Latilactobacillus sakei subsp. sakei DSM 20017 = JCM 1157: one gene and its partner. The main gene of each other region encodes a partner of the protein of the gene in region 2 in a complex. Links are inferred from orthologs where the notes say so. Each region holds a gene or a part of one and is shown on either strand. Other genes may lie near its edges. The genes, in order: uvrB and pcrA.

What was found.
Region 1: the proteins of pcrA (region 2) and uvrB are in contact, whole or in part, in a crystal structure (PDB 7EGT), measured with the Thermus thermophilus proteins. The link is inferred for Latilactobacillus sakei subsp. sakei DSM 20017 = JCM 1157 from one-to-one orthologs. Residues at the interface, in WP_096412145.1 of Thermus thermophilus: His654, Arg656, Phe657, Gln666, Asp668, Glu669, Lys680, Arg681, Leu682, Ser683, Lys685, Tyr686, Ala687; in WP_096411307.1 of Thermus thermophilus: Glu23, Leu25, Arg26, Asp27, Gly28, Glu29, Arg30, Phe31, Arg55, Glu326, Asp327, Phe328, Glu379, Ser382, Gln383, His398, Gly400, Arg401.

What each region holds. Positions count from the first base shown.
Region 1 is NZ_AP017929.1:1,875,150-1,885,890, forward strand. The notes cover bases 4,531-7,437. They hold uvrB (excinuclease ABC subunit UvrB), read right to left. Parts: upstream 7,033-7,437; coding sequence 5,029-7,032; downstream 4,531-5,028. Other genes in these bases: uvrA (excinuclease ABC subunit UvrA), read right to left, coding at 4,531-5,019; LEUCM_RS09480 (YfbR-like 5'-deoxynucleotidase), read right to left, coding at 7,240-7,437. Outside these bases: gluconeogenesis morphogenetic factor MgfK, read right to left, coding at 1-502; RNase adapter RapZ, read right to left, coding at 499-1,383; LEUCM_RS09465 (DUF308 domain-containing protein), read right to left, coding at 1,509-2,045; more of uvrA, read right to left, coding at 2,167-4,530; more of LEUCM_RS09480, read right to left, coding at 7,438-7,872; LEUCM_RS09485 (phospho-sugar mutase), read right to left, coding at 7,997-9,721; trxB (thioredoxin-disulfide reductase), read right to left, coding at 9,877-10,741. UniProt on the Escherichia coli protein: The UvrABC repair system catalyzes the recognition and processing of DNA lesions. A damage recognition complex composed of 2 UvrA and 2 UvrB subunits scans DNA for abnormalities.
Region 2 is NZ_AP017929.1:906,495-917,268, reverse strand. Bases 7,029-9,968 are described here. They hold pcrA (DNA helicase PcrA), read right to left. Parts: upstream 9,640-9,968; coding sequence 7,417-9,639; downstream 7,029-7,416. Other genes in these bases: LEUCM_RS04505 (HAD family hydrolase), read left to right, coding at 9,840-9,968. Also shown: Asp-tRNA(Asn)/Glu-tRNA(Gln) amidotransferase subunit GatB, read right to left, coding at 1-1,016; Asp-tRNA(Asn)/Glu-tRNA(Gln) amidotransferase subunit GatA, read right to left, coding at 1,016-2,482; Asp-tRNA(Asn)/Glu-tRNA(Gln) amidotransferase subunit GatC, read right to left, coding at 2,485-2,781; LEUCM_RS04530 (hypothetical protein), read left to right, coding at 3,111-3,479; LEUCM_RS04525 (hypothetical protein), read left to right, coding at 3,439-3,639; LEUCM_RS04520 (CamS family sex pheromone protein), read right to left, coding at 3,695-4,822; NAD-dependent DNA ligase LigA, read right to left, coding at 4,905-6,938; more of LEUCM_RS04505, read left to right, coding at 9,969-10,664. UniProt on the Escherichia coli protein: A helicase with DNA-dependent ATPase activity. Unwinds DNA duplexes with 3'-5' polarity. Translocates on single-stranded DNA with 3'-5' polarity. Initiates unwinding more efficiently from a nicked substrate than double-stranded DNA.

The DNA of each region.
Region 1 (10,741 bases), 970 kb from region 2 along the record:
TTTGCTTGCGCGCTGCGGTAATTTCAGATTCACCTGCCAGTTGTGTCCCATCTTGAAAGGCCGCATTTAACGTTAAGGCCACATTAGCGGCCGGGTAAACATGCCCATCAACAGCCATCATTTCTGAAAGTCGTTGAACCGCATCAAAGATGCCAGATTCCATTTCAGAAAGCGCCGCAATGATTAAATTACCAATTGCATGCCCTGAAAAGAAGGCATCATGTGATTTAAATCTATATTGAAAAATATCGAGCGTTAACTGTGGTAAATCTGATAAAGCCACCAAAACGTTCCGAATATCACCAGGTGGCACAACGTTAATATAATCTCTGATAACACCAGATGAACCACCATCGTCTGCGACCGTTACAATGGCGGTCGCATCCGCATTTTGTTCACGTAAACTTTTTAGAATAACGGGGAGTCCCGTCCCACCACCAATCACAACCACCTTGGGACGACGACCTTTAATCACCCGGATAATGCGATTAGTAGCTGTCATGAGCGGTTCACCGATTCCTTTCGTTTCTTCATATCACGATGCGTCACATCAACTGGATAGTCAACGGCTAAATCATCCGCTAAACGTTGTGCTAATGCAACTGAGCGATGTTGTCCACCGGTACAGCCGATTGCAATCGTAACACTTGTTTTACCTTCTTTAAGATAACCTGGCATGATACTTTTCAATAGTGCTGTCAATTGTTGATAAAATTTTTCTGTTGCAGGTTGTTCCATAACGTAATCTCGGACTGGTTTATCCAACCCGTTTAACGCTTTGAATTCCGCAACATAGTATGGATTAGGCAAAAAGCGCACATCCATCACAATATCAGCATCAATTGGCAAGCCATATTTAAACCCAAATGACATCACTTCGATATGAAATGACGGATTATCAGAGGTCTTAAAGACCCGGAAAATCTGTTCCCGTAATTCGCGAGGTGATAACATTGATGTATTAACCACCATTTGAGATTGGTTTCTAATTTCAGTTAATAATTCACGTTCCTTGTGAATCCCATCCATCAAACGGCCATTGCGCGCAAGTGGGTGCGAACGACGCGTTTCTTTGTAACGGGAAACAAGTTCTTCATCAGAAGCATCTAAGAATAAAATCTTAGTTGTGACAAATTGCGTATTATCAAGACCAGAAAGCATCTCAATAATCCCATCGTAAAAGGCGCGTGAACGTAAATCGATCACTAACGCGATCTTCGTTACCTTACCGGATTCCTTCACTAATTCCCAAAATTTGGGTAACAATGAAGGTGGCATGTTATCAACACAGAAATAACCTAAATCTTCAAAACTCTGCATTGCGACGGTTTTACCCGCACCACTCATCCCAGTAATTACTACTAAATTCAACGTATCTGTCATTAGTCCCCACTCCTCGAATTATCGGTTATTCCATTGTAGCATGCCTGGTGTGTCATTGAAAGTAAACATGACTATAAACATTAAAAAAGTCTAAAACAACTGAATGTTGTTCTAGACTTTTCATTTTATAACCGACGCGCAATCGCGATAACAATCGCGTTGATTCCAACAATCACGAAGTAAAAACCTAATAAGGTAGTCATCGTCACAGCTGCCACCACTGGATTCATTAATAATAATAAGCCCACGATCAATCCTAAAACGTTTAAGATAATCGATAGAATATACAAGCCCATGTTAAATTGCTTCAAATGACTTACATTTAATAACCCGACGATTGCATCTAGCAAGAACCAAATTGCAAACATATAACTCATTGTAAAAATGCCGGCTGGGATATTAAAGATGAATAATAACCCGATGACAATATCTAAAATAGCATTGACCAACATCACGGTCGCCCGAATACCAGTATCTTGTCTTAATTGTCCGTAAACACTAATTTTAGCAATTCCCCGAATAATCGCAGCCACCGCCACAATGATGACTAAGCCAGATAATGTTGCTTTCGGCTTATTTAACAAGAAGTACGCCCCAATTAGGAAAATAATCCCGGTCATTAATTCTGACCAATCAAATCGCCAATCATTTCTTCTAAACATCTTACCACCTCTTCCTATCTAATAAATCTATCATACTTTTTTTGGGACCAATGCTCAATAACTTTCATAAAAAAGAAGCCCATCAAAAAAGCTGAGATCAACATTGACCTCAGCCCAATACTCATTCTTGTGCCGCTAGTGTGCGCGCTGTATCACGTTCTAAAATTGGTTTCAAATAACGTCCCGTGTAGCTTTCTGCGACGTTCACCAATGTTTCAGGTGTGCCGGTCGCAACGATCGTACCACCTTTGTCGCCACCTTCTGGTCCTAAATCAATGATATGATCAGCCGTTTTAATCACGTCAAGGTTATGCTCAATGACTAAAACAGTGTTGCCCTCATCAACTAACCGTTCTAAGACCCCTAACAATCGTTTAATATCATCCGTATGCAAACCTGTTGTTGGTTCGTCTAAGATATACAAATTCTTACCCGTTGATTGTTTTTGCAATTCAGAAGCCAATTTCATCCGTTGGGCTTCCCCACCAGATAAGGTTGTTGCTGATTGGCCTAATGTCACATAACCTAAACCAACATCGACAATTGTTTGTAGTTTACGAGCAATCTTAGGAATGTTTTCGAAGAATTCAGTTGCTTCAGAAACGGTCATATCCAAGATTTCAGCAATGTTCTTACCTTTGTAAACCACCTCTAACGTTTCTGAATTATAACGACTACCATGACAAATTTCACAAGGGACATAGACATCCGGTAAGAAATTCATTTCAATCTTGATAATCCCGTCACCCTTGCAGGCTTCACAGCGACCGCCCTTCACATTAAAACTAAAGCGGCCCTTCTTGTAACCCCGTAACTTTGCTTCATTGGTTTGTGCGAATAAATCTCGGACATTGTCGAAGACACCGGTATAAGTTGCTGGGTTACTCCGTGGTGTGCGGCCAATTGGACTTTGGTCGATATTAATCAACTTCTCAAGGTTTTGATAACCCGTGATGGTCTTATATTGACCCGGTTTAGCTGAATTACGATTCATCTTTTGCGCAAGGGCCTTTTTCAAAATCGTATTCACTAATGTTGATTTACCAGAACCAGAAACACCAGTCACGGCGATAAATTCACCTAATGGAAAATCAACCGTTAAATCTTTTAAATTATTTTCGGCAGCGCCAGTTACGCGCACTTTTTTGCCATTCCCTTGACGTCGTTTTAACGGTACCGGAATATAATCCTGCCCCGCTAAATAACGACCCGTTAAGGAATTGGGATTCTGTTCAACTTCCGTTGGTGTGCCAGCGGCCATCACTTTCCCACCAAGATCCCCAGCACCTGGGCCAATATCGATCAGGTAATCGGCTGCTCGCATCGTATCTTCATCATGTTCAACCACGATTAAAGTATTCCCTAAATCGCGCATCTTCTTCAAAGAACCGATTAAACGGTCATTATCACGTTGATGCAACCCGATTGAAGGTTCGTCTAAGATATAAAGCACGCCAGATAAGTTCGACCCAATTTGTGTGGCCAAACGAATCCGTTGTGCTTCCCCACCGGAAAGTGTCCCAGCTGACCGACTCAACGTTAAGTAGTCTAAGCCGACGTTAATCAAGAAAGTCAGGCGATCATGAACTTCTTTCAAAATGGGTTTCGCAATCACTTGATCTTTTTCAGAAAGTTCAAGATTGTCAAAGAATGGGAGGCCATCCTTGATTGCATTGTCTGAAACTTCGGCGATATCTTGTCCACCGACTTTAACTGCCAAGGCTTGACGATTTAGTCGCTTACCGTGACACGTTTGACACGTTAATTCCGTCATATAGGTCCGCATCTGCGTCCGTGTGAAATCACTATTCGTTTCACGATAACGACGGTCAATATTGCTGAGGACCCCTTCAAAAGGCACTTCAACATCGCGAACGCCACCAAAATCATTTTCATAATGGAAGTGGAATTCTTTGCCTTGTGAGCCGTTTAAGATGATATCTTTTTGGCGAGGTGTCAACTTACTGAAAGGACGGTCCATATCGATTTTAAAGGCCGTGCAAGCTTGTTCTAACATTTGTGGGTAATATTGCGAACTGATTGGATTCCAAGGCGCAATCGCCCCTTCACGCAATGTTTTACTTGTATCTGGGACAACGAGGTCCGTATCAACTTCTAGTTTTAAACCTAGGCCATCACATTCAGGACAAGCCCCAAATGGTGCATTAAATGAGAACAGCCGTGGTTCTAATGCCCCAACCGTAAAGCCACAGATTGGACAAGCATAATGTTCAGAGAACAAGAGTTGTTCGCCGTCAATCACATCAGCTGTCGCATAACCGTCAGATAGTCTCAAAGCTGCTTCAAACGAATCAAATAACCGTGACCGAACACCGTCTTTAACGACGATTCGATCAACAACAATATTGATATCATGTTTCTTATTCTTATCTAATTCTAAATCCGTGCTAACATCCATTACTTCGCCATCCACTTGGACACGAACGTAGCCTTCACGCTGAATCTTCTCGAAGATTTTTTTGTGTTGCCCTTTTTTACCACGAACAATCGGTGACATAATTTGGAGTTTAGTCCGTTCTGGTAAAGCCAATACCCGATCAACCATTTGTTCTACGGATTGGCTACTGATTTCAGTACCATCATTTGGACAGATGGGTTGACCAACTCGGGCCCACAATAAGCGGAGGTAGTCATTGATTTCAGTGACTGTCCCAACTGTTGAACGTGGGTTTTTAGAGGTCGTCTTTTGGTCAATCGAAATCGCTGGACTTAACCCGTCAATTGAATCAACATCCGGCTTATCCATTTGCCCTAAGAACTGACGCGCGTATGCTGATAAACTCTCAACATAGCGCCGTTGTCCTTCTGCATATAACGTATCAAATGCTAAAGAGCTCTTCCCAGAACCAGATAACCCGGTGATGACCACTAACTTATCTCTTGGAATCGTAACATCGATATCCTTTAAATTATGGGCGCGTGCGCCGTGAATTACTATCTTATCATTTGCCATACTTGACCTCTAATCTATTTCACTTTTTAATTCTAAAATGGTATCCCGCAATGTCGCCGCTTGTTCGAAATCAAGTTTCTTAGCTGCTAAGCGCATCTGTTCGGATAGTCGTTCAACCATTTCTAGTTTTTCAGCCTTCGACATGTTCTCTAGATCAATCTCATTGGTCATCTTAATTTCTTCTGGATGTTCAACTGATTGAACCATTGAAATCGCATCTCTAATTGGTTTAATAATCGTTTTCGGTGTGATGTTATGAGCTGTATTGTAGTCTTCTTGAATTGTCCGTCGCCGTTTAGTTTCATCAATTGCGTGACGCATTGAATCCGTAATCTTATCGGCGTACAACAAGACTTGCCCATTTTCATTACGAGATGCCCGGCCAATGGTTTGGATTAAGGAACGTTCGCTACGTAAGAAGCCTTCCTTATCTGCGTCTAAAATCGCCACTAAGGATACTTCAGGCACATCGATTCCTTCCCGTAATAAGTTAATCCCAATTAAGACATCGAACTTGCCCAGTCGTAAATCACGGATAATTTCCGTTCGTTCCAACGTCTTGATATCACTGTGCAAGTACCGGACTTTGATTCCCAGTTCCTTGAGATAATCGGTTAAATCTTCCGACATCTTCTTGGTTAAAGTTGTAATGAAGACCCGTTCATTCTTTTCGATGCGGTCATTGATCTCACCGACTAAATCGTCAATCTGGCCCATAATTGGTCGGACTTCAATATTGGGATCCAACAGGCCGGTTGGTCGAATAATCTGATCCACTTGAATATCGGTTTGTTCCGCTTCGTAAGGCCCTGGTGTGGCCGACACATACATAATTTCATTCACGTGCTCTTCGAATTCTGGCAACGTTAATGGGCGGTTATCTAACGCACTTGGTAACCGGAAACCATAGTCAATCAACATTTGTTTCCGCGCACGATCACCGTTGTACATCCCCCGAATTTGGGGCATAGTAACATGGGATTCATCAATCATCATGATTGAATCCTTTGGGAAGAAATCTAGCAACGTGTAAGGCGGTTCGCCGGCTTGGCGATCTTCCATATGGCGTGAGTAATTTTCAATCCCAGAACAATAACCCATTTCTTGCATCATTTCAAGGTCATAGTTTGTTCGTTGTTCAAGGCGTTGCGCTTCTAGTAACTTACCCTCGCCCTTTAAAACAGCTAGCCGTTCAGCCAATTCAGCTTTAATACTTTCAATGGCTTTTTCCATTTTTTCATCATTCGTCATAAAATGCGTTGCGGGGAAAATGGCAACGTGCGACCGTTCGCCAATCACTTCACCCGTTAAGGCATCCACTTCAACAATCCGATCAATTTCATCACCAAAAAATTCAACGCGCAGCGCATGATCATCACGAGAAGCTGGGAAAATTTCAACCACATCACCGCGCACTCTAAAGCGCCCCCGTTGAAAATCTATATCGTTACGTTCAAATTGAATATCAACTAACTGACGTAATAGGTCGTTACGTTCAACTTCCATTCCTGGACGCAGTGACAAGACGTGATTTTGGTATTCACGTGGATCCCCTAACCCAAAGATACAAGAAACAGAGGCCACAACAATCACATCGTTGCGTTCTAATAACGAACTCGTCGCTGAATGCCGTAGTTTATCGATTTCATCATTAATACTCGAATCTTTTTCGATATACGTATCACTGGAAGGCACATAGGCTTCTGGTTGGTAGTAATCATAATAACTCACGAAATATTCAACCGCATTGTTAGGGAAAAACTGCTTAAATTCCGCGTACAGTTGACCGGCCAATGTCTTATTATGCGAAATAATCAACGTTGGTTTGTTGAGATTCTTAATCACGTTGGACATTGTAAAAGTTTTCCCGGTCCCAGTAGCGCCCATCAAGACCTGCGCCTTAGCACCTGCCTCAAAATTCTTCGTTAAGGTTTCAATTGCAGCAGGTTGATCGCCAGCAGGTTCATATGGTGCGACTAAGTCAAATAGGTTATCGTTCTGTCTATCAATCATGAATTGCCTCCAGTGCCGTTTTATTGCGATAAAAGAAGCGCCTGATACAAAACGGGGTTTTGTACCAGACACCTTCTTAAATGACGCATTTATAAGTTGTCAGTGATCATCTGCGCGTGGTGATTAAGCCACTGAACAGATGCCCTCTTTTTTATCAATTACCATTCTAACATACCGAACGTATTTTCGCTACACTAGTGAACTAGCCTAGTTTGACAACGTTTGGCGCACCAATTGTGTGAGCTTGCCACGGTCGGCAAAATCCTCACTCAATAGGTCTGGCAACATTTTTCGGATGAAATATTGTGCGCTCGACAAATTTTGATATTGCATAATCGTTTTCAAGCTTTCTGCAAAAATTTCCAAAAAGGCATTCTCTGGATTCCCCTTTTCAATCTCGCCAAATGATTCATAAAGCAAATCAATCTTATCGGCAACTGCCAATAATTGGCCTTCCAAAGTTTCATCCTTACCTTCACTCAAGCGCCGTTTATAGCGTTCTTGTAAAAAACCGGGAATTTCATTATTGATGAAGTTATCCGTTAAAGAACTTTCGACATTGGCTAACATCGTCCGTAACTCGTGCGTCGCATATTTAACGGGTGTTTTGATGTCCCCAATAAAACGCTCCGTATAATCATGGTTCAACGCCCGTTCGTATAAGACTTGCCAATTGATTGGTTGGCCATTTTCTTCTTCGATATCGCCTAGTAACTGCGCAATCTCGCAAACTTTAAATGAATGCGCTGCGACGGAATGTTCCTGATACTTAAATAATCCTGGTGCCCGGTTTAGTGTCTCCAAATTATTTAACCCTTGCAAATACTGATGCATACCCATTCGAAAAAAGCCTCCATTCTTACAAAAATAGACCGACTAACGATATAGTCCGCCTATTTGTTGCACTTATTATAGATAAATTTTGCGTCAATGTAAAATAGTAACCCTTTTTATGAGGATTTTGTTATTTAACAAGGTCTTGAATTGCTTTTTCAAAGTTAGCTAATTTCAAATCAGCCGTTGCTTCATCGTCAGCACAAGTCCCAACGTAGAATTTAACCTTAGGTTCTGTGCCACTTGGACGAATTGCGATCCATGTGCCATCTTCTAAGTGATATTTCAAAACGTTTGATGTTGGTAAATTGATTGGTTCAGTGTGACCATCAGCAAATGTTTGCGTTTGTGTTTGGAAGTCTTCTGCTGAAGCGACTTTGACGCCGGCAAAATCAACAGGACTTTCTTCACGACACTTAACCATTAAGTCAGCCATTTGTTGTGGGCCGTTGACGCCTTCAAAATCAATCGCTGTCGTTTGTTCAGCATAGTAGCCATATTCAGCGTATAGTTCTTGAATACCGTCGTACAACGTCTTACCGTTTGATTTGTAGTAAGCTGCCACTTCAGCTAATAGAACCAGCGTTTGAATGGCATCCTTATCACGGACGAATGGTTTAACCAAGTAGCCGTAACTTTCTTCAAAACCAAACATGAAGGTATTTTCATTAGTATCTTCAAAATGTTGGATTTGCTCTGCGATAAACTTGAAGCCCGTTAAGACATCGATCATTTTAACATTGTAACTAGCAGCAATCTTAGTTGCCAATTCCGTTGAAACGATTGATTTAACTGCAGCGGCGTTTGCTGGTAATGTTCCTGCATCTTTACTTGCTTGTAAAATATAGCGAAGTAAAACAGATGCGATTTGGTTCCCTGTCATTAATTGATAGCTACCATCTGGTTGGCGTACAGCGGCCCCAAGACGATCGGCATCTGGATCAGTCGCAATTAAAAGGTCTGCTTTTTGCGCTTTTCCAAGTTCGATAGCCATATCAAAAGTTTGCGGGAATTCTGGGTTAGGGAATGGTGTTGTTGCAAATTCTGGATCAGCAACGGCTTGTTCGGCCACCATTGTGAATTGTTCGAAGCCTGCTTGACGTAAAGCACGTTCACCAAGGACTTTCCCAGTACCATGAAGTGGTGTGTAAATTAATGACATTGTTTTACCAACAGTATCCACCAATTCTTGGTTGATCGTTACTTTTTTAACTTCTGCTAAATAAGCTTGATCAACATTTTCACCAATTAAAGCCATGATGCCGGCTTCGCGTAAGGCCATTTCGTCAGCAACTTCAATTGCAAATAGGTCTGATACCTGACGGATATAGCTTGTAATCATATCAGATTCCTTAGGTGGCATTTGAGCGCCATCTTCGCCGTAAATCTTGTAGCCGTTGTATTGCTTAGGATTGTGGCTAGCGGTAATCATGATTCCTGCATAAGTATGTAGGTGACGGACCGTAAATGATAATTCAGGTGTTGGGCGCAAAGCATCAAAAACGAATGTTGGAATTTGATGTTGGCCTAAAACGCGTGCTGCTTCGTGTGCAAAAGTTTCTGATTGGTAACGTGAATCAAAACTAATCGCAACCCCACGTTTTTTAGTTGCTTCTGGTAAAGTTTCCATGAATTGGGCAAGGCCTTCTGTTGCTTGACGAACTGTATAAATATTCATGCAGTTAATCCCAGGGCCTAAGAGACCACGCATACCAGCTGTCCCGAATTCCATTGGCACGCTGAAGGCTTTTTCAAGCGCTTCTTCATCGTTTGCCATGTTGTCTAAAGCTTCTCTTAAAGGTAAATCCATTTTTGTTTGATTATTCCAAATTGCATAATTATCTTGCCAGCTCATTTTGTAACCCCCACATTTGTTATAAAATCTCACTATAATTATAGCATATATCAAACGCTTTCCCTAGGGCATCAAGTGTTATGAAACTTAAAAAAAGCACCGATCCATTTTTTATGGACCGGCGCTTTCATTGGTATAGCTCATTTAAACGTTCTTTAAATACTTTGAATATATTTGAAGACTTCTTGGCCGGCTATGCCGCCGTCACCGACTGCTGTTGTGATTTGACGTAAGTCCTTTTCACGAACATCACCGATTGCAAAAATCCCGGGGACACTAGTTGCCATGTGGTCGTCTGTTTTAACCCAACCGGCTTCCGTTAAAATACCTAGGTCTTTGAAAGCACTTGTCATTGGATCAATACCGACGTAAATGAAGACACCACTTGCTGGGACTTCTTTAGTTTCGCCACTTTCCTTATCAACATAAGTGACAGCAGCTACTTTTTTATCGTCGCCTTCAATCGTTTTAACCTGTGCATTCCAGACAAAAGCCATCTTATCGTTAGCAAATGCGCGATCTTGTAAAATCTTTTGCGCACGTAGTTGATCACGGCGGTGAATAACGGTTACTTTGCTAGCTAATTGTGTTAAATAAAGGCCTTCTTCAATCGCTGAATCACCGCCACCGATGACAACGACTTCCTTGTTCTTGAAGAACGCACCATCACAGACGGCACAGTATGAGACACCACGACCACCGTATTCATCTTCGCCAGGAATCCCGATTTTCTTATGTTCAGAACCTGTTGCAATAATCACGGCCCGTGCTTGGAAGTCGCCTTCATCGGTATGGACTAACTTAAACTCACCTTTGTCTTCGATGCTATTAACTGTCCCATAACCGTATTCAGCACCAAATTGTGTGGCACTCGCATACATCTTTTCGCCCAATTCTGGGCCCAAAATTGACTTAAAGCCAGGATAGTTTTCGAGCTCTGCTGTATTGTTCATTTGACCACCATAAATTCCTCGGTCCAACATTAAAACAGATAGGTTCGAACGTGATGCATAAAGCGCC
Region 2 (10,774 bases):
TTAGGTGCGGCACCGTTGGCAACAGCTGCTTCAAAGAAGTCAGACATTTCCTTCGTGTTCGTTAAGACACCCGCATCATATTCTGGTAAGCCTAATTCATCAACATACCGTGTCCGGCGTTTAGCAGGCATTTCAGGCATATTGTCTTGCACTTCTTTCAACCAGTCATCGCCAATGTGCATTGGTGGTAGATCTGGTTCTGGGAAGTAACGGTAATCATCCGCACCAGATTTAACCCGCATTAAGTAGGTTTCGCCTGATTTTTCATCAAAACGACGAGTTTCTGGACGAATTGTTTCACCAGCAATCAAGAGTTGTGATTGACGCTTGATTTCATAAGCCAACCCTAAACGGACATGGTTAAATGAGTTCAAGTTTTTCAATTCTGATTTAACACCATATTTCTTAGCGCCGATTGGTCGCACAGAAATATTGGTATCCACCCGCATTGACCCTTCTTCCATCTTAACATCAGATGCGCCCGTAAATTGAACGATTTGACGTAAGGTTTCAAGGTAAGCATAGGCTTCTTCAGGTGTTGACATATCAGGTTTTGAGACGATTTCGATCAAGGCTGTTCCTTGACGGTTTAAATCGACGTATGAATAGCCGTCTGAACCATGCGTATTCTTACCAGCATCTTCTTCGACGTGCAATTCAGCAATCCCGATTTGTTTTTTGTGACCATCAATCTCGACTTCAATATAACCGTCTTTACCAAGGGGTTGTTCGTATTGTGTGATTTGATAAGCCTTTGGATTATCTGGGTAGAAATAATTTTTCCGGTCAAAATGTGTATCACGGGCAATATCAGCATGTAGTGCTGTTGCGACCATCATCCCAAGCGTGTAAGCACCCTTGTTCAAAGTTGGCAATGTCCCAGGATAACCCCAGTCGATAACATTCGTGTTGGTATTAGGTTCTGCACCATAATTAACAGGAGATGGACTGTACATTTTTGAGTTGGTTTTTAATTCAATATGCACTTCAAGTCCGATTGTTGTTTCGAAATTCATTAGGCTTGTCCTCCTTTAAAGCTTGGTACGTTTTTGTTAAATTCTGTGGCTTGTTCAAAGGCGTAACCGGCACGATAAACTGATTCTTCGTCGAAGGCTTTCCCGATGATTTGTAAACCAACTGGCATCCCATCAACAAGACCAGCAGGTACTGACATTGCTGGTAAGCCAGCCATGTTAGCAGGAATCGTTAAGATATCATTCATGTACATTGTGACAGGATCCGTGCCCTTGTCACCTAACTTGAAGGCAGTTGTTGGTGTTGTAGGACCCACAACTAAATCGTAATCTTCGAAGACCTTTTCGAAATCTTGAATAATCAAGGTCCGCATTTGACCCGCTTTTTTGAAGTAAGCATCATAGAAACCTGATGATAAAGCAAATGTGCCAAGCATAATCCGGCGTTTCACTTCATCGCCAAAGCCTTCAGAACGTGATTTAACGTAAACATCTTCAAGCGTCTTAGCTTCAGGTGAACGGTAGCCGTAACGAATCCCGTCAAAACGTGACAAGTTAGATGAGGCTTCACTTGAAGCAATGATGTAGTAAGTTTGAACCGCATATTGAGAATGTGGCAAGCTAACTTCTTCAACCGTTGCACCCAATGACTTGAAAGTTTCGATAGCTGTTTCGATTTGGGCCTTAACAGTTGGTTCAACACCTTCTGCCATATATTCTTTGGCAACGGCAATCTTCATGCCCTTGATGTCGCCGTTTAAAGCAGCCCGGAAATCAGGTACGTCATAATCAGCACTGGTACTGTCTTTTTCATCATGACCACTGATGGCTTGTAAAACAGTTGCGTTATCAGCAACAGTTCGACTGAAGACACCGACTTGATCAAGACTTGAAGCAAAAGCAATCGCACCCCAACGTGACACACGGCCATAAGTTGGTTTGATACCGACAATCCCGTTAAAAGCAGCGGGTTGGCGAATTGAACCACCAGTATCTGTCCCTAAAGCAGCGACCACTTCACCCGCGGCAACAGCTGCTGCAGAACCACCTGAAGAACCGCCAGGCACTTTATCAAGGTCCCAAGGGTTTTTAGTCTTCTTAAAGGCAGATGTTTCTGTTGAAGAACCCATGGCAAATTCATCTAAGTTGGTTTTACCAATCATGATGGCCTTTTTAGCCTTTAATTTTTCAACAACAGTCGCATCAAAAACGGGTTTGAAGTTAGCAAGCATCTTGCTAGCAGCTGTCGTTGTGACACCGTCTGTCAATAAGTTATCTTTAATCCCAATTGGCATCCCTGCTAATAAGTTATCAGCATCGATTGGTTGCGCATCGATTTTGGCAGCTGCTTCTTGAGCGCCTTTTTCATCGATGGTTAAGAAAGCATCAACTTGTTGTTCTTTGGTTTTAATCGTTTCTAATGTATCCGTTACTAATTGACTAGCCGTTAAGTCACCAGCAACTAGTTTGTCATGAACACTTTGTAAATCTTCGTTTAAATAATCCACGGTTAGGCTTCCTCCTTGTCCATGATGGCAGGGACTTTCAATAAGCCGTCTGCTGAATCTGGTGCATTCTTCATTAAGATTTCACGATCTGTCCCTGGTTGGGCAACATCTTCGCGAACAATGTTCTTGAGGCCATTTACATGAGTCGTTACGGGAACACCTGTGGTATCCACTTCGTTTAATTCATCAGTCATTTTCATGATGTCGGCAAGTTGTTCAGTGAATTGTTCTAATTGTTCATCACTGAAAGCTAATTTGGAAAGTTCTGCGACATGCTGAACTTGTTTTTTATCAATCATGAGTAAACCCCTTTTCTAATTCAGTCACTATTTATCCATTCTGATTAATTTTACCATATATTGCCCTAGATGAAAGTGACATCACCCGGAATTTGGTCGTTTTCTATAACTTATTCATGTAATCGTTACCATTAGTTGCTATCTCAAACTTTTTACCCTAATTAGTTTTATCATTACTGGTAACAATATATCTTATACAACTCATTAGGACTCGATATGATTCATAACAATGAATGGTAGACAACCATACGTTCAAACTTATATAATTGACTAGACAAATACGTTAGAAGAAATAATCATTTAACCATTATTACAAGGAGGAACTTATTATGACCATTACATCATTTACTCGTTTTTTAGCCGTTGCTAGCCTTAGCCTATTCGCTGGACTAACAATTCAACATCAATCCGTTTCAGCTGCTACTTCTACTGTCGGTGTTACTTTCTCAGGCATCACCCCAGAAATGCAAGCAAAAGCTGCAGAAGAACGGGCGGCTGAAGAAGAGGTGAATGATGCTTGGCTAGATATGGACTTTACCGACGATTCTCCTGTTGAAGTTGAAGAAACTGTCAACGGTCAAACACAGCACTATTGGGAATATGCTGATGGCACAACAAGCCAAACAGCACCTGCCGAAACAGCTGATACTGAAGACGTTGCAACAACAAACACCAGAAGCAGCAACTACTACTACTAAACAAACAGCAACACCTGTTAAAAAAGCACAACCTAAAAAAGAAAAGTTCAAACCAATGCCAAGTGTTGCAACGATTAAGCAACTCACATTTGACTGGGCTTCAGCACAAGTGATGCAACCCCTAGAAAAAATGATCGCACATGCTATCAAAGGCCTATAATTAAAAAAAGCTCCCGTCAATCAACTGATTGCCGGGAGCTTTTTGAATCTCTTATTTAATAACTACCGAAAACGTGTGTGGTAAAGCCTTTGCTGCCTGATACACGCCCAACATAGGCTTGCATCCCTTCCGCAGATGTAATTGAGATATCAAGCGGAATGTTACGCGGTAAATACTTATCCGCGGCCGTCGCAATATACTGTGTAAAACTCATAATTTCCGTTTCACTGTAGAATTGCGTATTAACCGTGATATTCATGCCTGCTAAGACGCCTTCTTCATAATGCGTCTGAGCGGTCACACCACTTAAGTTCGGGAAGAACGTTTCAACTTGTGTTTTAAAACTGTTAAAAGCTGTCGCGTCGTCTTGATTAATTGCTTTTTCATCATTTACAACTGGTAGCACTTGATTTTCTTGATTCAATTCGTGCCATGAATCAATCGTTGTGCTGCCTTTTTTGCTGACCCCATAAGCGAAGAATGTGCCACCAACTAAACTATCCTTAGGGGCTTGTTTATAAAGTCCAATGACAATTGTCGTATCGCTGAGGCCCTTCTTTTGACGCATTCGGCTTAAAACCTTATTAGCCATTTGTTTGCCTTGTTGGGTCATCATTGCTTTTGAAATCTTCGTTTCAAACGTTGCACCGTATTGTTCCTTGGTATAATAATCAACTTGATTCATCCCTAGGCCAATACTCATGCCCTTCATACTGCCATCTTCGCCTAAATAATCTTGTTCCAATATCTGTTGAAGGTAAATTGGATTCCGTTTATTTGGATCTTTTTGACCATTATCCTCGGGGTTTAAGCCCTCTGTATTCGTTTTTGATTTACGTGCTAACCATTTTTGCGCTTGAGCGGTCTTTAAACTTTGCCCTTCTTGGAAAACATATTTTGAAGTTGGAAATTGTTCTTTGGATAGTTTAAGAAGCCCACTCTCAAGACTCTTAACATCAAAAGAGGTATTACTCTGTTGCGTTGTTAATCCTCGAGTCTGACTAGTTTTATACTGACCATTATCAATTACGCCTTCATACATACTATCGGTCACTTTACCCGTTGTTTGTAATTTTTTAGTCGCTTTACTACTTGAACTCGATGAAGTGCCTGGAAGACTTGTGCAACCTGCTAACAATAAAAGAGTTGCTGCTGCAACGACCCATATTTTATACTTTGCCACTGAGAATGGTGCCTCCTTAATTCCGATTAAAGCGCGTTAAATAAATTAAACGCGCGCTCTTGGTTATTATACCGAACTTTACCTACTGCGCCAAATAATTATCTAAATCAGCTTCATTAATAATGGGGATGGCCAATGACTGTGCTTTTTCAAGTTTGCTACCAGCATCTTGACCCGCAATTAACGCATCCGTCTTCTTAGAAACAGAACCTGTGACCTTCGCGCCGTTATCTTCAAGCAATTGCTTCAATTCACCACGTGTATACTGCTCTAATTTACCCGTTAAAACAACCGTCTTACCGTTAAAATAGCTGTCACTAGTTGCTGCTTGGGCTTTAGTAACACCGGTATAAGTTAAATTAACGCCAACTGCTTCTAATTCTGCCATCAAGGTTTGGACTTGGCTATCCGCAAAATAAGTCACCAGGCTGTCGGCAATAATCGTGCCAATCGTATCAACCGTAATGATGGTTTCTTGATCACTCGCCATCAAGGCTGCTAAGTTTTGGAAATGTTCAGCCAATAAACGGGCAGCTTTAGCACCCACATGGCGAATCCCTAACCCAAATAATAACCTTTCTAGCGAATTCTGACGACTAGCATCGATGGCATTTAATAAATTATTAATAGATTTTTCTTTAAATTTATCCAATTGGGCTAAATCATCCGCCGTTAAACGGTATAAATCGGCCACATCGTGGATTAACTCTTTTTCTAAGAGTTGTGTAATGATTCGAGGCCCTAAACCATCGATATTCATCGCGTTCCGGGAAGCAAAATGGGTGAGTTGTTCCTTCATTTGAGCCGGACACATTGGATTAATGCAGCGTAATGCGACTTCTTCATCCAGATGCACTAAATCGTGACCACACGATGGACAAGTTGTTGGTATGCCGTACGCTTGGCTATCGCTAGGGCGTTTGGCTAAAACAACTTGCGAAATTTCAGGGATAATATCCCCTGCTTTATGCAGAAGTACTGTATCAAGCAAGCGGACATCTTTATCGCGTAACATATCCGCATTGTGTAGCGATGCCCGCGCAACGGTCGTCCCCGCTAGTTGAACCGGATCCATCACCGCGGTTGGTGTCACAACTCCCGTTCGGCCAACAGTCCATTCGATTTCACGAATAACAGTCTCTGCTTCTTCAGGTGGAAATTTATAGGCAATTTCCCAACGGGGCACTTTGACTGTATTACCTAATTGACGTTGGAGCGCGAGGTCGTTTACTTTTAACACAACCCCATCGATGCCGTACGCCAAATCGTTCCGTGTTCCTTGGTATTGTTCGATAAATGCCTGTACTTCAGCCATATTTTGACAAACAACAGACGTTGGATTCACGTTAAAGCCTAATTCCGCTAAAACATGGAGGGCCTCACTTTGCGTTGTCGCCTGCACATCATCAAACGTGACAATCGTATAGATAAAGGCACTCAATTGACGCGCAGCTGCCACCTTAGCATCCAATTGGCGTAAACTACCAGCCGCCGCGTTCCGTGGATTAGCAAACGGTTCTTGGCCTTCTGCTTCCCGTTTTTGATTCAAATCTGCAAAAGCCGCTTTGGGCATGTAACATTCACCGCGGACCTCAATTGAAACGGGACGCGTTAGTTTTTGCGGAATCGCCTTGATTGTCTTTAAATTCTGAGTAATATCTTCACCAATTGTCCCGTTACCACGCGTGGCCCCCCGGACAAAGCGGCCTTTTTCATAAATTAAATCAATCGCTAAGCCATCGATTTTTAACTCGACATTATACTCGATTTCCGTTGCCGTATTTTTTCGTAACCGTTGGTCAAACGCTGCCAACTCGGCTTCAGAAAAGACATCCCCCATCGATAACATGGGAATCTCATGCGTGACCTTTGTAAAACCTGGTAAGACTTGGCCACCGACTTTTTGAGTTGGTGAATCATTGGTCACAATCACCGGAAAAGCGGCTTCGAGCTGCTCTAAATCACGATACAACTCATCGTACACATGATCTTCCACTAAGGGCGCATCCTGTGTATAGTACGCCTGACTGTAGTCGGCTAATTGATCGCGCAATTGTTGCGCAAGTGAAGCCGCCTCACTCTGGGTATAATCTTCAACTGGTTTGGCTAAACCCATATTGGACACTCCTTTGTTGGATTGAAACGTGCTCTGTTAGGCATATTTCTGTGCTTAACAAAATTTGCCAAATCGTCGATTACATCGTCAATTCGTCAAATCCAGTTAATGCTCAAAATATAGGCGCCTACCGTCGCACTCTGATTTTGAAACGTGCTTTTTGTTGTAACAACTTCCGCTTAATCTAAAATATCCCTTAATCTTAAAACCTTGATTAAGTGCTATTTTGTATTAATGCTCAGTTGCTAAACACAACAAAAAGCCACTCTGATTTTAAACGTGTTTTTGACACAATTTCTTCCGTCTAGCCACGTCTGTCAAATAATCGATTGCATCGATTATTTGACAGACTGAGCTATACTCAGAAACTACCCGTGTAAAAAGACACTCTGATTTTAAACGTGCTCCAGCAGCGTACTCTTCCGGTTATTTGCGGTATTACACTAATCCTCAGAGTATAATCGCCTGCTTGCGCACTTTATTCTACTTTTTCTATTGGTGCAAAGCTTGCTAGTAGTCTCTTGACACCTTGTTCCTTGAAGGCGATGTCTAGTTCTTGGTCGCCGCCTGTGCCGTTGACCTTGACGACTGTGCCAATGCCCCACTTCTTATGTTGGACTTTTTGGCCCGCTTGCCAACTACCACTCTTATCGCCACCGGTTGTATCGGCAATTTTATGACTAGTGGTTGTTTTAGGCCCGTTATACGTCGTAGCGGTTGCTCTGGCGTAGCTATTCGACTTGCCAAATGGTAGCTTACGTTCTGGAATACTGCCGGCATTGCCGCTCGCGTAATCCAATAATTTATCATCAATTTCACCAACAAATCGTGAAGCTTGGTTACTTTGTTGACGACCATACAACATCCGTGAATAAGCATTCGTTAAATAAAGCTTACTTTCAGCACGGGTAATTCCAACATACGCCAAACGCCGTTCTTCTTCTAACTCGTCTTCTTCCAATAACGCCCGTGATAGTGGGAAAATACCTTCTTCCATCCCCATTAAAAAGACTACTGGGAACTCAAGGCCTTTAGCCGCATGCAAGGTCATCATCGTGACTTCACTAGCTTCTTCTTCAACAGAATCCAAATCAGAAACCAATGATAATTCCGCTAAGAAGTCCACAAATAAATCACTGTCTTCTTCTTCGGGTTCATAATGCTCATCAAATTGTTTCGTTACAGATAGTAATTCTTCAATATTTTCTAAACGGGTTTGTGATTCTAGTGTATTTTCAACTTCAAGTGCCTTCTTGTAGCCGGTCTTGTCCAATAATTGTTCGGTCAAGTCCGTCACGTTTAAGAATTCACGCATCTTCGCTAAATCACCAATGACGTTCCCAAAGTCGATTAAAGTATTGCGACTTCTAGCGGGAATCGTTGATAATTCAGCATTTTGTGCCGCTTCCAATAATGACCATTGGTGATCATCGGCAAACTGCCCTAATTTTTCAAGCGTGCCAGGGCCAATCCCCCGTTTAGGGCTGTTGACGATCCGTTCAAAACTCATTGAATCGGCCGCATTAACGACTAAACGTAAATAAGCGAGGATATCCTTAATTTCTTTCCGGTCGTAGAATTTGTGTCCGCCGACCATTTTATAAGGCATGTTAGCTTTAACAAACGCTTCTTCAATTGTCCGAGATTGCGCATTAGTCCGATATAACACTGCAAAGTCGCCGTATTTACGGTTATTTTTTTGCATTTCTTCTTGGATCTTCGTGATGACAAATAAAGATTCGTCGCGTTCACTCTGGCCTCGATAATACGTAATCGGTTGGCCTTCTTCATTTTGGGTCCACAATTCCTTTGGTTTCCGGAAAGTATTGCGGTTAATGACCCCATTAGCGGCTTCCAAAATGGTCTTGGTTGACCGGTAATTTTGTTCCAACATCACTGATTTAGCGTCTGGATAATCATGTTCAAAGTTCATGATATTGCTGATATCAGCACCCCGCCAACCGTAAATACTTTGATCGGCATCCCCAACAACACAGAGATTTTGATACTTCTCAGCTAACATATTCACCAATGTGTATTGCGCTTCATTAGTATCTTGATATTCGTCAACGTGAATGTATTGGAATTTTTCTTGATAATGTGCCAAAGTTTCCTTATTTTCTCTAAATAAGCGAATTGTTTGCATGATTAAATCATCAAAATCAAGTGCTTGGTTTTGATGGAGTCGTTTTTGGTATTCTGTATAGCATTTGGCCGCCATCTTTTCAAATGGCCCATTCGCTAAACCTTGATAGTCCGCTGGTGTTTGAAGCGCATTTTTTGCTTTACTGATTGTCCCTAAAATTGCTTTGGGTTCATATTTTTTAGTATCGATATTTAAGTCCCGACAAACATGGCGCATCAACGTCAATTGTTCAGAAGGATCCGCAATCGTGAAGGCCCGGTTATAGCCGATTTGTTCAATTTCACGTCGTAAAATCCGCACACAAAGGGCATGGAAGGTTGAAACCCAAACATCTTGAGCACCTTCGCCTAGTAAGTTGCCCACCCGTTCACGCATTTCGCGCGCTGCTTTATTGGTAAAAGTGATGGCTAAAATGCGCCATGGCAATACATGTTTTTCTTCAATTAAATACGCAACACGGTGCGTTAACACCCGCGTTTTACCACTGCCGGCACCCGCCATAATTAACAGTGGCCCTTCAGTTGTTAGAACCGCCTCAGCTTGTTCGGGATTCATTCCTTTTAAGAGCTCTTGTTCAGACAAATATAGTCATCCTTCCGTAATTGCAATTAGTCTTTATTATAACAAACTAGATAGGTAGAAAAAAGCGAACACGCCTTAGTAACCGGATTACAATTCTGGTCAATCTTATGCCTTGACCTGGGACGCGTTTCATAAATTATACTCACATTAATCCAAGAAAGGTGGCATTCATTATGATTAAATATATTTTTTCTGACTTAGATGGCACATTGTTAAACCAGGCGGGACAACTTTCCGAAAAAGATATCGCAACGGTCAAAACAAGCCCGCTACCAATCTCATTAGTTTCAGCCCGTTCGCCGCAAGAAATGCAGGCGACGGTTGAGCAACTCGCACTGACAACCCCACAAGTTGCTTTTAATGGCGGCCTCATCTACAAACCTACCGATTTATTCCCCATGGTCTTAGCCGAATATCCACTCGTAACAACAACTGTCGCACAACTAGTCGCTGCATTACAAACCGAATTTAGCGACATTAGTTTAAGTGCTTATGATTTACAGCATTGGTACACACAAAAAATTGATGCCGGAATTGAAACTGAGGCCCAACTCACCGGGCTCTTACCAACCATCATTAATTTTGACGACCAGTTGAAAAATCCATTCATTAAAATTTTTAAGGTGATGCTGATGGTGCCAGAAGATGAACAACGCACAGCCGTTCTACAATTCATTGACCAACTTCACTTACCTGGCCTTTCCGTCCAACAATCAGGTACAATGTACGTAGAAATCACCAGTCAACAAGCCACTAAAGCACAGGCCTTAATGACTATTCTCAAAAATGCCGGCTTGACGCCCGCCGACTGTGCTGCTTTTGGTGCAGGTCAAAACGACTTATCGATGTTAAGCATCGTCGGGCACCCAATTGTGATGGGCAATGCAAGTGATCAAATTCAAGCTGCCGGTCAATTTATTACTAAAACCAATCATCATAGTGGCTTTAGCTACGGGATTAAAAAATACATTACAAAAGTTAATCAAAAAGTAGGTTAAAATCATGCCAACCATTCGTGATATTGCTAGAAAAAGCGGCTATTCGGTTTCGACCGTCTCCCGCGTTTTAAATCAACAAAAATACGTGTCTGACGCTGCCAAAGAAGCGA